2 regions of the Virgibacillus halodenitrificans genome follow, and region 1 is predicted to be linked to the other one. Evidence: predicted binding sites of a transcription regulator. Region 1 holds the regulator's gene; the other holds the start of a gene.
The links. The regulator CtsR, encoded in region 1, represses protease genes until heat stress. The targets are predictions, from matches to a motif close to ATGGTCAATAAAGGTCAAACA.

Region 2: clpP (ATP-dependent Clp endopeptidase proteolytic subunit ClpP) is a predicted target of CtsR. The motif match lies at 4,464-4,484, and genes of this name have one in related genera.

The regions. Positions count from the first base shown of each region.
Region 1 is NZ_CP017962.1:109,735-117,223, reverse strand. It holds gene clpC (ATP-dependent protease ATP-binding subunit ClpC) at 1-1,229, opposite strand, end outside; gene BME96_RS00590 (protein-arginine kinase McsB) at 1,247-2,311, opposite strand; gene BME96_RS00585 (protein-arginine kinase activator protein McsA) at 2,308-2,856, opposite strand; gene BME96_RS00580 (CtsR family transcriptional regulator) at 2,870-3,337, opposite strand; gene BME96_RS00575 (MgtC/SapB family protein) at 3,531-4,184, opposite strand; rRNA gene rrf (5S ribosomal RNA) at 4,495-4,610, opposite strand; rRNA gene BME96_RS00565 (23S ribosomal RNA) at 4,733-7,489, opposite strand, start outside.
Region 2 is NZ_CP017962.1:2,571,747-2,579,235, reverse strand. It holds gene BME96_RS13420 (NUDIX hydrolase) at 51-515, shown strand; gene rapZ (RNase adapter RapZ) at 544-1,428, shown strand; gene BME96_RS13410 (gluconeogenesis factor YvcK family protein) at 1,430-2,389, shown strand; gene whiA (DNA-binding protein WhiA) at 2,418-3,362, shown strand; gene BME96_RS13400 (HPr family phosphocarrier protein) at 3,527-3,781, shown strand; gene clpP (ATP-dependent Clp endopeptidase proteolytic subunit ClpP) at 3,825-4,415, opposite strand; tRNA gene BME96_RS13390 (tRNA-Arg) at 4,628-4,701, shown strand; partial or broken gene BME96_RS20190 (ISL3 family transposase) at 4,912-6,107, shown strand; gene BME96_RS13380 (shikimate kinase) at 6,717-7,241, opposite strand; gene aroD (type I 3-dehydroquinate dehydratase) at 7,369-7,489, shown strand, end outside.

The DNA.
Region 1 (7,489 bases):
GTATAAGAACGTAAACGTACTTTTGAGCCAGCCTCATCAATAAGATCAATTGCTTTATCTGGTAAAAAACGATCTGTTATATAACGGTCCGATAGACTTGCAGCAGCTTCAATTGCTTCATCGGTAATAGTAACCCGATGGTGGGCTTCATATCTGTCACGCAATCCATTAAGTATTTGTACAGTTTCCTCCAATGTTGGTTCATCAACTTGAATTGGCTGAAATCTACGCTCCAACGCAGCGTCCTTTTCAATATATTTCCGATATTCATCCATCGTAGTTGCACCTATACACTGCAACTCACCACGGGCAAGTGAAGGTTTTAATATATTTGATGCATCAATAGCTCCTTCAGCGCCTCCTGCTCCAATTAATGTATGCAGCTCATCAATAAATAGAATAACATTCCCGGCCTGGCGAATTTCTTCCATTACTTTTTTCAAACGATCTTCAAATTCCCCACGGTATTTGGTGCCTGCAACTACAGTTCCCATATCCAATGTCATTACACGTTTATCTCTTAACGTTTCTGGAACCTCGTTATTAATTACCTGATGTGCCAAACCTTCCGCAACAGCAGTTTTACCCACTCCAGGTTCTCCAATTAATACAGGATTATTTTTCGTACGGCGGCTTAGTACTTGAATGACTCTCTCGATCTCTTTGCTACGTCCAATTACAGGATCAATTTTGCCTTCCTTGGCGCTTTCTGTTAAGTCTCTAGCCAAAGAATCTAATGTAGGCGTACTGGCATTAGACTGCTGGCCACGTCCCTGTCTTCCTGCTTGAGACTCATTACTTCCTAATAACTGTAGCACCTGCTGTCTCGCTTTATTCAAGCTTACACCCAAATTGTTTAGCACTCTGGCAGCAACGCCTTCTCCCTCACGAATTAATCCTAAGAGAATATGCTCTGTGCCAACATAAGAATGCCCCAACTTTCTTGCTTCATCCTGAGATAGTTCTACTACCTTTTTTGCTCTCGGTGTATAGTGAATGGATTGCATTGGCTGTTTGCCAACACCAATTAATTTTTCCACTTCTTCTTGAATCTGTGACACTTCCAGCCCCAAAGATTGAAGCGCCTTTGCAGCAATGCCATCCCCTTCTCTTACAAGCCCTAAAAGGATATGCTCTGTTCCTATATTATTGTGGTGAAGCCTGACAGCTTCTTCCTGTGATAAAGCTAATACTTTTTGAGCTCGTTCAGTAAAACGTCCAAACATCATATAACTATTCCTCCTATCTATTTTTCCAACTGTAATCGTTCCCGTATAAGTGAGGCTCTTAAAATGTCACGTTCATCAGGGTTTAACGTCTTACTAGCATATTGTTGTAAAAATCCAGGCTGTGTTAATATCATTAATTCATTTAAAATGTTTTTAGACACATTAGTAATAATACCCATATCTATACCTAATCGAACATCGGAAAGACATTTTGCTGCTTCCTTAGATTCTATTATCCGACTATATTCTAAAACACCATAGGAACGATAAATACGGTCCTCAAGTCTTTTACTCGATTGTTCCATAATTTGCTTCCGTGCTTTTCGTTCATGATCAATGAGTTGTTCAACAACACTTTGTAAGTCTTCAACAATATCCCCTTCTGATTTCCCAAGTGTAATTTGATTGGAGATCTGATAAATATTTCCTACAGCTTCACTACCCTCACCATAGATCCCCCTTACCACAAGGCCTAATTGGTTAATAGCAGGAATCATTCTGTTAATCTGCTTGGTAAGTGTTAAAGCAGGCAAATGCATCATTACAGAAGCGCGCATTCCTGTTCCAACATTTGTTGGACAACTGGTCAAATAACCTCTTGTTTCATCAAATGCATAGTTAATTTTTTCTTCAAGCCAATCATCAAATTCAAAGGATTTTTCTAATGCTTTATTTAACTGAAACCCAGGTAAATAAAACTGAATTCGAATATGATCCTCTTCGTTAATCATGACAGATACCTGCTCGTTTTCTGAAATCAGCGCAGCTGCAGTATCCGCATGCTTGACTAAATGAGGACTTATTAAATGTTTCTCAACTAAAACCTGACGCTCTACTGCTGATAAATTCTGGATTGGTAAAAACGAAAAATCTTTATATTCCTGGAAAGATTTTTTTTCATAATTATCCTTAAAGAAGTCCCGGATCTCTTCCAACTGGTTTGGGTCAGCTAAAATGGGGTAAGTTGTATTCGCAAAGTTACGAGCTAAACGAATACGACTACTTAGCACAATGTCATTGTCTGGTCCCTCTTCTCGCATCCATGGACTAATTGCTTCATTCATAAAATTTTGCAATGTCATGAGTTATCACCTGCTTCCGAGTTACCCGTGTCATTTTCAAGTGCTTTAATTTTATCTCTTATTTTTGCCGCATCTTCAAAGGCTTCACTTTCAATTAAATGCCTTAACTGAGTTTTGTAGTTACTAATTTGTTTCTTTTTATGAAGGTCTCCGCCCTGGCGTTTAGGAATCTTTCCATGATGTTGTGTGTTTCCTGCATGTACGCGTTTAAATATTGGGTCCAATCGATCAGCAAATGTTTCATAACAAACTGCACACCCAAATTTACCTACACGCTTAAATTGCGAATAACTCATTTCACACTTGGGGCATTGTAATTCTTTAACTTGGTTAAATATACCTTCACTGTTGGATTCTTGTTTCAAGGAATCAAAGTTAAATAACCCTGAAAGCAGATTGTGCAAGGAGTAACCATCCTCTGGATACGACATATAACCTTTTTCCTTGGCACACACTTCACACACATGCACTTCTGTTTTATTTCCATTGATTACCTGAGTAAAATGAAGTGTTGCAGGTCTTTCATGACATTCCTGACATTCCACCACAGATACCTCCTTACTCATTTAAATATTTTAAAGTTGATAGCATTGCTGTTAGTAATCGAGCACGTACTTCATCTCTTAACGGCAGCTGAAAGGCCAATGTATTTCGTCCAATTGCACTTAGAATGAGCTTTGCCTCCCGAGTAGTAATCAAATCTTCCTCTAAAAGACGTTCAAGCACATCTACAGCAGCCTGCTGTGTAACAGTTGGATTAATCATTTCAATAATTTCATCAATTAATTCTGATTTGTCTTGGTGCTTCACCCGCATAATACGGATATAGCCACCGCCTCCACGTTTACTCTCTACTATATAACCCTTTTCCACAGTAAACCTTGTGTTAATCACATAATTTATTTGCGAGGGGACACATTGAAACTGATCTGCAACCTCACTTCTTTTTATTTCAATTACATCTTGACCTTTAGCTTGCAAGATTTTCTTTAAATGCTGTTCAATAATATCGGAAATATTACTCATATGCCCACCCCCTTATCACATATGTTTTGACTTTGACTATCTTTGACATTACCTATATTATACGATAATCAAACAAAGATGCAAATAGTATGTTCACTATTAATCTTTGACAAAAACGGGGGAAACAAAACCTGTAGATCACAAAGCAAACGTTTTCTTTTTTACAAGAGGGAAAAAAGAAGTGAAAAGAGTGCTACTTTAATTCATTCACACTCTTCACCTCATCAATTGATGCAATACGATCAAACACCAGAACAGGATCTGTCTGCTTATTCGGTTCAATTCTAATAAAAATATTTATCATATTACTTTCCAATTTAATAATTTCCACTTTTTTAATTTGCAAATTGACGCTTTCAAAAATGGAAACTACCTGACCAATTTCTAACTGAGGGTGAGCTACAATTTCAATTAATGAAGTTTTACTTCCTTTTGTGAAAAGCTTCTCGAGATTATTTAAAAATATAAGACTCAGCAAGATTACAAAAGTAGTAAATATGGCTGGCGCATACATTCCAGCACCAACTACCAAACCAAGTCCGGCAACGGTCCATATAGAGGCCGCAGTCGTTAACCCTCGAATGGTACCTCCGTAAACAATGATGGTACCTGCTCCTAAAAATCCGATTCCACTAATTACATATGATGGGATCCTTGCAGGGTCGAACCTTATATTTTCATATTTATTAATCCATTCCTCAAAACCATAGAGGGATAGAAGCATCATTAGACATGCTCCAACTCCTACTAATATGTGTGTACGGAAACCAGCTGAGTGATTTTTCAACTCTCGCTCAAAGCCAATTAGACCAGATAACACAAGTGCTACTATAATTCTTGTCATCATTAGGAAAAAATCATCATCAGCTATATGCTCTAAGATGTCCTCCAGTGTCTGTCCCCCCTAACTAACTTAATTTTCTTATATTTTACCTTATGTAAAGCTGTATGCACAACAATAGCAATCGTCACCTCTTAATATATATGCTATGGTCGACATCAATATTATCCAGAGCTTTCAAGTAATGTTTCTATTATTTTTGAGAGAGTCTAAAAGTGAGTACCACATTTAGTATAGAGCCCTTTAGTTAACAATATTAATTGTAAATACAAAAAAAGCATTGAGATACGTTATGTATCACAATGCTTTTTGCTTTGCCTGGCGGCGTCCTACTCTTGCAGGGACAAAGTCCCAACTACCATCGGCGCTGGAGAGCTTAACTTCTGTGTTCGGCATGAGAACAGGTGTGACCTCTCCGCTATTGCTACCAGACCATCCTTAAAAACAAGGACAAGACATATTATATGCATTTTCGTGAAAAAATGCAAGGGTTTTTTTAAATTTATACCCTAAAAACTAAATAAGAGAAAAACAACGACGATCAAAGAAGAAAATTAGTTAAGTCCTCGATCTATTAGTATCCGTCAGCTCCACGTGTCACCACGCTTCCACCTCGGACCTATCAACCTCATCGTCTCTGAGGGATCTTACTCACTCGAAGTGATGGGAAGTCTCATCTTGAGGGGGGCTTCATGCTTAGATGCTTTCAGCACTTATCCTTGCCACACGTAGCTACCCAGCTATGCTCCTGGCGGAACAACTGGTACACCAGCGGTGTGTCCATCCCGGTCCTCTCGTACTAAGGACAGCTCCTCTCAAACTTCCAACGCCCACGACGGATAGGGACCGAACTGTCTCACGACGTTCTGAACCCAGCTCGCGTACCGCTTTAATGGGCGAACAGCCCAACCCTTGGGACCGACTACAGCCCCAGGATGCGATGAGCCGACATCGAGGTGCCAAACCTCCCCGTCGATGTGAACTCTTGGGGGAGATAAGCCTGTTATCCCCGGGGTAGCTTTTATCCGTTGAGCGATGGCCCTTCCATGCGGAACCACCGGATCACTAAGCCCGACTTTCGTCCCTGCTCGACTTGTAGGTCTCGCAGTCAAGCTCCCTTCTGCCTTTACACTCTACGAATGATTTCCAACCATTCTGAGGGAACCTTTGGGCGCCTCCGTTACCTTTTGGGAGGCGACCGCCCCAGTCAAACTGCCCGCCTGACACTGTCTCCGGACCGGATCACGGCCCTGGGTTAGAATGGTCGTACAGCCAGGGTGGTATCCCACGGATGCCTCCACCGAAGCTGGCGCTCCGGTTTCCAAGGCTCCCACCTATCCTGTACAAGCTGTACAAACATTCAATATCAGGCTACAGTAAAGCTCCACGGGGTCTTTCCGTCCTGTCGCGGGTAATGCGCATCTTCACGCATAGTATAATTTCACCGGGTCTCTCGTTGAGACAGTGCCCAAGTCGTTGCACCTTTCGTGCGGGTCGGAACTTACCCGACAAGGAATTTCGCTACCTTAGGACCGTTATAGTTACGGCCGCCGTTTACTGGGGCTTCGGTTCTGCGCTTCGCGTAAGCTAACGCTTCCCCTTAACCTTCCAGCACCGGGCAGGTGTCAGCCCCTATACTTCGCCTTTCGGCTTCGCAGAGACCTGTGTTTTTGCTAAACAGTCGCTTGGGCCTATTCACTGCGGCTCCTCCTTAAAGGAGCACCCCTTCTCCCGAAGTTACGGGGTCATTTTGCCGAGTTCCTTAACGAGAGTTCTCCCGCTCACCTTAGGATTCTCTCCTCGCCTACCTGTGTCGGTTTGCGGTACGGGCACCTATGAACTCACTAGAGGATTTTCTTGGCAGTGTGAAATCAGGAACTTCGGTACTCTATTTCCCTCCCCATCACAGCTTGAAATTGTTGGACGGATTTGCCTATCCAACTTTCTCACTGCTTGGGCGCACACATCCATCGGTGCGCATTCCTTATCCTACTGCGTCCCCCCATCGTTCAAACGCTCATGAGGTGGTACAGGAATATCTACCTGTTGTCCATCGCCTACGCCTTTCGGCCTCGGCTTAGGTCCCGACTAACCCTGAGAGGACGAGCCTTCCTCAGGAAACCTTAGGCTTTCGGTGAAAGAGATTCTCACTCTTTTTTCGCTACTCATACCGGCATTCTCACTTCCAAGCGCTCCACCAGTCCTCACGGTCTGACTTCACAGCACTTGGAACGCTCTCCTACCATTGTTCGTAAGAACAATCCGCAGCTTCGGTGATACGTTTAGCCCCGGTACATTTTCGGCGCAGAGTCACTCGACCAGTGAGCTATTACGCACTCTTTAAATGGTGGCTGCTTCTAAGCCAACATCCTGGTTGTCTGGGCAACTCCACATCCTTTTCCACTTAACGTATACTTTGGGACCTTAGCTGGCGGTCTGGGCTGTTTCCCTTTCGACTATGAACCTTATCACCCATAGTCTGACTCCCAAGTCTAAGTAGCTGGCATTCGGAGTTTGACTGAATTCGGTAACCCGATGAGGGCCCCTAGTCCAATCAGTGCTCTACCTCCAGTACTCATTCCTTGAGGCTAGCCCTAAAGCTATTTCGGAGAGAACCAGCTATCTCCGTGTTCGATTGGCATTTCACCCCTACCCACACCTCATCCCCGCATTTTTCAACATACGTGGGTTCGGGCCTCCAGTCAGTGTTACCTGACCTTCACCCTGGACATGGGTAGATCACACGGTTTCGGGTCTACGACCACATACTCAAATCGCCCTATTCAGACTCGCTTTCGCTGCGGCTCCGTGTCTTCCACTTAACCTTGCATGGGATCGTAACTCGCCGGTCCATTCTACAAAAGGTACGCCGTCACCCATAAACGGGCTTCGACTACTTGTAGGCACACGGTTTCAGGTTCTCTTTCACTCCCCTCCCGGGGTGCTTTTCACCTTTCCCTCACGGTACTGGTTCACTATCGGTCACTAGGGAGTATTTAGCCTTGGGAGATGGTCCTCCCGGATTCCGACGGAATTTCTCGTGTTCCGCCGTACTCAGGATACACTCCGGAGAGAATTCCTTTTCGATTACAGGGCTCTTACCTGCTGTGGCTGATCGTTCCAGATCGATTCATCTAAAGAATTCCTTTGTAACTCCAAAGGAGTGTCCTACAACCCCAGAAAGCAAGCTTTCTGGTTTGGGCTAATTCCGTTTCGCTCGCCGCTACTTGGGAAATCGCATTTGCTTTCTCTTCCTCCGGGTACTGAGATGTTTCAGTTCCCCGGGTCTGCCTCACATAGCCTATGTATTC
Region 2 (7,489 bases), 1.4 Mb from region 1:
ATAATGGTAGTAGCGTATTAAAGTCCTCCAGAAGGTTTGAGGTGAATGAAATGCAACGTGTAACGAACTGTATATTAATAAAAAATAACCATATATTATTAATGAAAAAGCCGAGACGCGGCTGGTACGCCATACCTGGTGGGAAAATGGAGCTTGGTGAGTCAATCAAAGAATCTGTTATCCGTGAGTATCAAGAAGAGACTGCACTTACTCTTATAGATCCTGAATTAATGGGAAGTTTCACATTTACTATTCATAAAGGTAAAGAAGTGATCCAGGAATGGATGATGTTTACTTTTGTATGTGAGAAATATGAAGGAAACTTAATAGAATTCTGTAGAGAAGGTGAATTGGAATGGGTTCCTACAGAAAAAGTAAAATATCTGCCTATGGCAGAAGGAGATCGTAAAATCTTTCAACATGTTTTAAATTCGTCCTCCATGTTATATGGTTCGTTTTCCTATACAGAGGATTATGAACTGATTAATTTACGGTTGGATCCCATAGTTAATTAAGTGCAACATATCTAAAGGGGAGATATAGATGAGAAACGGAGAACAAGAAACTAAATTAGTTATTATTACTGGAATGTCCGGTGCGGGAAAGACAGTTGCTGTTCAAAGTTTTGAGGATTTGGGTTATTATTGCGTGGACAATTTGCCTCCAACGCTTTTACCTAAATTTTTGGAGTTAATGAAGGACTCAACTAATAATATAAGAAAAGTTGCTCTGGTAATGGATTTACGGGGCCGTGAGTTTTTTGACTCTCTCTTTGAAGCATTGGATGGCCTTGCGAAGGAAGATTGGTTAGAGGAGCAAATTCTATTTCTTGATGCAAAAAATGAGAAACTGGTAAGTAGATACAAGGAAACACGAAGGGCTCACCCTTTGGCAGTAGAAGGCCTTCCTTTAAATGGAATTAAACAGGAACGGAAAATGCTTGATGAGCTAAGAGGGAGAGCACAACGTATTATAGATACAACAAATTTGAAGCCAAAAGAATTAAGAGAAATAATTTTAGAAAATTATACGGAGGAAAAGCAAGAAACCTTCTCAGTCCATTGCGTTTCATTTGGTTTTAAATATGGATTGCCTATTGATGCTGATTTAGTTTTTGATGTTCGATTCCTCCCGAACCCACATTATGTTGAGCAAATGCGACCACTAACTGGGTTGGATAAAGATGTATCATCTTATGTATTTAAATGGTCGGATACACAGAAATTCAAAGAGAAGGTTTTAGATCTGTTACAATTCATGCTCCCACAATATAAAAAAGAGGGTAAATCCCAACTAGTTGTAGCAATAGGATGTACTGGTGGACAACATCGTTCAGTAGCGCTTACTGAGTTTTTTGCCAAAGAGCTCTCATCAAATTATATTACGCATGTCAGTCACCGTGACATTGACAAAAGAAAGGGACGTTAATATGACAGAAAATAAGCAGCCTCAAGTAGTCGTAGTTGGGGGAGGTACAGGCATGCCTGTACTACTCAGAGGTTTGAAAAATCTGCCCATTCAACTGACCTCACTTGTTACTGTGGCTGATGATGGTGGAAGTACAGGGAGAATAAGAAATGAGATGGCAATCCCGGCTCCAGGTGATATTCGTAATGTCATTGCTGCCTTGTCTGACGCTGAACCGATGTTACTGGAATTATTCCAACACCGTTTTAATGTAGGGAATGGCTTATCAGGTCATTCGCTTGGTAATTTATTGCTTGCGGCAATGGCAACAATAACTGGAAATTTTAATAAAGGGATTAAAGAAATCTCCAGAGTATTAAATGTAAAAGGTAAAATATACCCAATATCTAATGACAATATGTCTTTACATGCAAGGATGACAGACGGGACTGTCATATCGGGTGAATCAAATATACCATTGTCTAATAAACATATTGAAAGGGTGTTTCTTAGCCCTCAACCTGTAGAACCTTTACCTAATGCTATTCGTGCGTTGGAAAGGGCTGATTTAATTGTAATAGCGCCCGGGAGCTTGTATACAAGTATTATGCCTACAATTATTATGCCGGGTGTGGCTGATGCTATACAACATGCAAAAGCAAAAGTAGTGTATGTATGTAATGTTATGACCCAAGCTGGAGAGACTACCGGATATACGGCATCTGATCATGTACAGGCAATTTTTGACCATATTGGCAAAGGCACTATCGATTCTATTGTGGTACATAATGAGCCGATAAAGAAAGCGGTCCGGGCAGTATATGCGGAGGAAAATGCAGAACCGGTTGTATATGATATAGAACGATTATTGGAAATGGGTTTGCAAATTATTGAAGGGGATATTATTGATCATTCCCAATCAACTTTGCGGCATGATAATGATAAAGTCGCTAAACTCCTGTATTCCATTATAGATAAATAAAATACAGGATTTGTTAAGGGGGGATCTTATGTCTTTTGCATCAGAAATAAAAAAAGAGTTAACAGCAATTGAAGTGGAGGAATGCTGCAGGCATGCAGAGCTCTCAGCTTTAATCCGCATGAACGGAGCAATTTCTTTATCCAAACAACGTTACGTTCTGGACATACAAACAGAAAATGCCGCAATTGCGAGAAGAATATATTCTTTGATTAAGTCGATTTATACGATTCCAGTAGAGTTACTTGTTCGAAAAAAAATGAAGCTAAAAAAAAATAATGTATATATTGTGAGATTAAAGGAAGATGTAAGTAGTTTATTAGCTGATTTAGACATTTTGCAAGGCACTCACACATTTATCCGTACCATATCACCAAAGTATTTGAAAGAGCCATGTTGCAGACGTGCATACTTACGAGGAGTGTTTCTTGCAGGTGGCTCGATTAATAACCCTGAAACCTCTTCCTATCACTTAGAAATAGCAAATTACTACCAGGAACATAATGACGCATTATGTGATTTGCTAAACGGTTTTGGGTTACATGCACGTAAGCTGGAGAGAAAGAATGGGTTTATTGTGTATATGAAAGAAGCCGAAAAAATCACCGAGTTTTTAAGTATTATTGGTGCACATAATGCATTGTTTAAATTTGAGGATGTTCGGATTGTTCGTGACATGAGAAATTCAGTGAATAGATTAGTGAATTGTGAAACTGCAAATTTAAATAAAACAATTGGTGCAGCGTTTCGACAAATTGAGAATATCAACCTAATTGATAAAACGGTTGGGCTTGATCAATTACCAGAAAAACTCCGGGAAATTGCTGTTCTACGTGTCCAGCATCAAGATGTATCTCTGAAAGAGCTGGGAGAGTTAGTCTCAAGTGGTAAAATTTCAAAATCAGGTGTAAACCATAGACTAAAAAAAATAGATGAATTTGCGGAAAAGATTAAGCGCGGGGAAGCAATAATGTAAAAGTGAAATTGTGTTTATTTTGTTTACCATTCATGATATAATACGGATAATTTATAGAAGAATGATATTTGGCGATTAGGTCGGCAGAAGATATAGCTCTACTGCCGATTATCTAATAATATACTGTGATAGCGCTTACGTGAAAAATGGGGAGGATGAGTATTTTGGTGGAAAAATCCGTCAATGTTGAATTGGAAACAGGTTTACAAGCAAGACCAGCAGCACAGTTTGTACAAGAAGCAAACCGTTATTCGGCGAATCTGTTTCTTGAGAAAGATGGGAAAAAAGTGAATGCAAAGAGTATTATGGGTTTAATGAGTCTGGCGATTACAAATGGGGAAAACATTACATTGATTGCAGACGGTATTGATGAAGAAGAGGCAATACATCATTTAAGCTCATTTGTTTCAAATATATAAAAAACTGCCACCAGGGATTTGGCCTCCCGGTGGCAGTAATTTTTTATTTATCGGTATTTCTTGTTAAAATTTTGTCAATCAGACCATAATCAACTGATTTTTCAGCTGTCATGAAGTTATCGCGATCTGTGTCCCGTTCAATTACTTCAATTGGCTGGCCAGTGCGTTCTGATAAAATCTCATTAATTTTTTCGCGCATCTGAATAATGCGTTTAGCATGGATCTCGATATCTGTTGCTTGTCCTTGAGTTCCACCTAAAGGCTGGTGAATCATAACTTCACTATTTGGTAATGCATAGCGTTTACCCTTCTCGCCAGCAGCAAGTAAAAAGGCACCCATGGATGCAGCCATACCTGTACAGATGGTAGAAACATTTGGTTTAATAAATTGCATAGTATCAAAAATTGCCATACCAGCTGTGATAGAACCACCTGGAGAGTTGATATATAAGGAGATGTCCTTATCTGGATCTTCTGCTTCCAAGAAAAGTAATTGGGCAACAATGGAGTTAGCCACGTTATCATCAATGGCACTTCCAAGCATGATAATACGATCTTTCAATAAGCGTGAATAAATGTCATATGCGCGTTCCCCGCGGTTTGTTTGTTCAATAACTGTAGGAATTAGGTTCATAAATTTATTTCCTCCTTTATCAATACGTTCTATGTTTATCATAACCAATAGGTCAGTGAAGGTCAAACAAAAACGCTCTACATTTTTCTCCTTAAAACTACTTTCAAGCTTTCCCAGATAAATATAAAATAAACATCTTTTTTGTTAAAACACTTGTATAACAATCCAGGAAGCGTTATAATATCCATTGTGTCAAATAAATATAGTCCTATGCGCCCATAGCTCAGTTGGATAGAGCTTTGGTTTCCGGTACCAAGTGTCGGGGGTTCGAATCCCTCTGGGCGCGCTAAATAAAATCAGGCCCCTTAAGTTTAAGGATAAGCCTGATTTTTTTGTTTACGTACTTTTGTGTATCATTACTTATAAAGGCTCTATACTAAATGTGGTGGTCTCCTTTGGAGGATCAGTGTTTCCGTAAGAAACAAAAAAATACACTCATTCCCCTCTCTTTTGTTAACCTAAAGTTGCGACACAAAAGGAAAAGGAGAGGGAAAGAGTGCAAAACCATTTTATCATAGAAATGTTAGGTATTGAAGACAAACATGTAGATGTATGGGAAGTTTCTAGTGACTCAGCTAAGTTTTTTGTAGAGCTATATACAAAAGTAAAGAAGCAGAAGTGCCCGTTTTGTGGCAATAGGACAAAAAGTATCCACGGCTATCGTACCCAAACGATTCAGGGGCCCATTGTTTCCAATAAACCAGTTAGTATTTCTTTGAAAAAGAGACGCTACTTATGTAAGGCGTGTAATCATACGTTTTATGAAAAGCTTCAGATGGTGGAACGATACCAACGTTGCACCCGTTCTATACAAACGACAGCGTTAACGTATACAGCTGTGGGCTCATTTACTACAGCTGCCCAGTTAACTGGGATGAGTTCGCAACGGTTACTTCGTATTTATGATCGAAAAGAAATAAAAACAAGGAAAGTCCTGCCACGTGCGTTAGCTATTGATGAATTTAAAGGGGATGCGGGCGGTGAAAGGTTTCAAACGGTCATTGCGGATGTAGAAAATAAAGAGATTGTGGATGTCTTACCTGATCGGAAGGTAGATACAATTAAAGCTTATCTTCAGACCTGTGATACAAGTAACGTAGAGATTGTCGTCATGGACCTTTCTAAGTCTTTTAACAAGCAATACGGAAGGCGCTTGGTAACCCACTGATCATCGCTGATCGATTTCATTTTATGCGGCAAGTATATTGGGCGCTAGATGAAGTACGTCGAGAAGTGCAAAGAGACTTAGAGAAAAAAGACCGGATATATATGAAAAAAAGTAAAAATTTACTTTGGAAATCAACCTATAAATTATCAGAAGAAGAGCGAGAGAAAGTAAATCAGTTACTCCAGGTTGATCCTCGATTAGAAGAGGCATACAACCTAAAAAACAAACTTGATCAGTGGTTTAAAGAGAGTAACGAAAAGACCGCTACACAGGGTCTAGAAGGATGTTTAATGGCGATGAAGGATTCTAATATTGAGTCTTTTCATAGAGTAAGAAAAACATTTGAGCGGTGGAAGCAAGAGATCTTGCATTCCTTTATGTATCCTTTTAATAATGGATATATTGAAGGCGTAAATAATACAATTAAAGTGGCAAAACGAATGTCGTATGGAATTAAAAATTTTAATCGATTAAAAAAGAAAATACTGTGGCGACAAGAGGTTAGAAGGGTTTTGACACAATAGAAACGGCAACCAATATACGTACGCAGCTATTTAAGCAAAGGCTTTTTAATAAAAGAGATGGTGGAGTGAAAATCACACCACCACATTTGACTGAGAACCCTTATAAAAGAGTCGCTTATTGTAGGCTATCAATATGTTGAAAGACATTAGGGGGATGAAAAGGTAGCTCAATGTCTATTAACGCCTCTATGACGGACATTGCGGCAAAGAAACTGGAGCTTAATGTCTATCATCGCCTCTATGACGGACATTGTGACAAAGAAACCGGCACTTAATGTCTATCATCGTCTTCATGACGGACATTGCGGCAAAGAAACTGGAGCTTAATGTCTATCATCGTCTTCATGACGGACATTGCGGCAAAGAAACTGGAGCTTAATGTCTATCATCGTCTTCATGACGGACATTGCGGCAAAGAAACTGGAGCTTAATGTCTATCATCGCCTCTATGACGGACATTGCGGCAAGGAAATAGCCACACAATGTCTATCATCGTCTTCATGACAGACATTACAGCAAAGAAACTGGAGCTTAATGTCCATCATCCCCCTTATGACAGACATTGCAGCAAGGAAATTGCAGCTTAATGTCTATCATCGGCTTCAGCTATTATTGTAAAGCTATCTCCTCTGTTTCCTTTTTGATTTGGATCGCAGTCTCGGTTACTGTCTGGTGATCCGTTTTAATTCTAATGTGATTTCTTTCATAAATTTCTTGACGGGAATCAAATAACTGTTTAATTTCAACTATACTTTTCCCTTGTAGTAAAGGCCTGTCAGAAGTTAGTTCATCCAACCTTTGCAACCATGCTTCCCATCCAATTTCTAAATAAATAACGATTCCGTTCTCAAGGCAAGCATCTCTAACTTCATTTTGCAGAAAGGCTCCTCCTCCTAAAGAAATCACTTTATTTTTCTGTTCCACAAAGTGAATGACCATTCTTTTTTCTTCTTGACGAAATACCGATTCTCCATATTTCTCGAAAATCTCTGTCGTTTTTAAGTTATATTTTCTTTCAATTTCCTTATCAAGATCAATGAATTCGCGGTTCATAAGATTTGCAAGTTCTTGTCCGATAGTTGTTTTTCCACTGCCCATAAATCCAATTAATATAATACTAGTATTGTTTTCCATAGTTTCTCCTTTACTGTCCGATTAATTAAAATAAGTATAAGGCAAATTAATTTTTTTGTAAAAAAGCGTACGGAAAATGGTAAACTATCAGTAAATTGATTTCCTGATAGAAATGGAGAGGGCGATTATGAAATTAGTACAAATAGGAAACGTAAAAATAGGAGAAGGCCAGCCAAAGATTATAGTGCCAATGGTAGGGAAAACGGATAAAGAACTGCTAGATGAGGCAGAAAGTATAGTTGGATTGC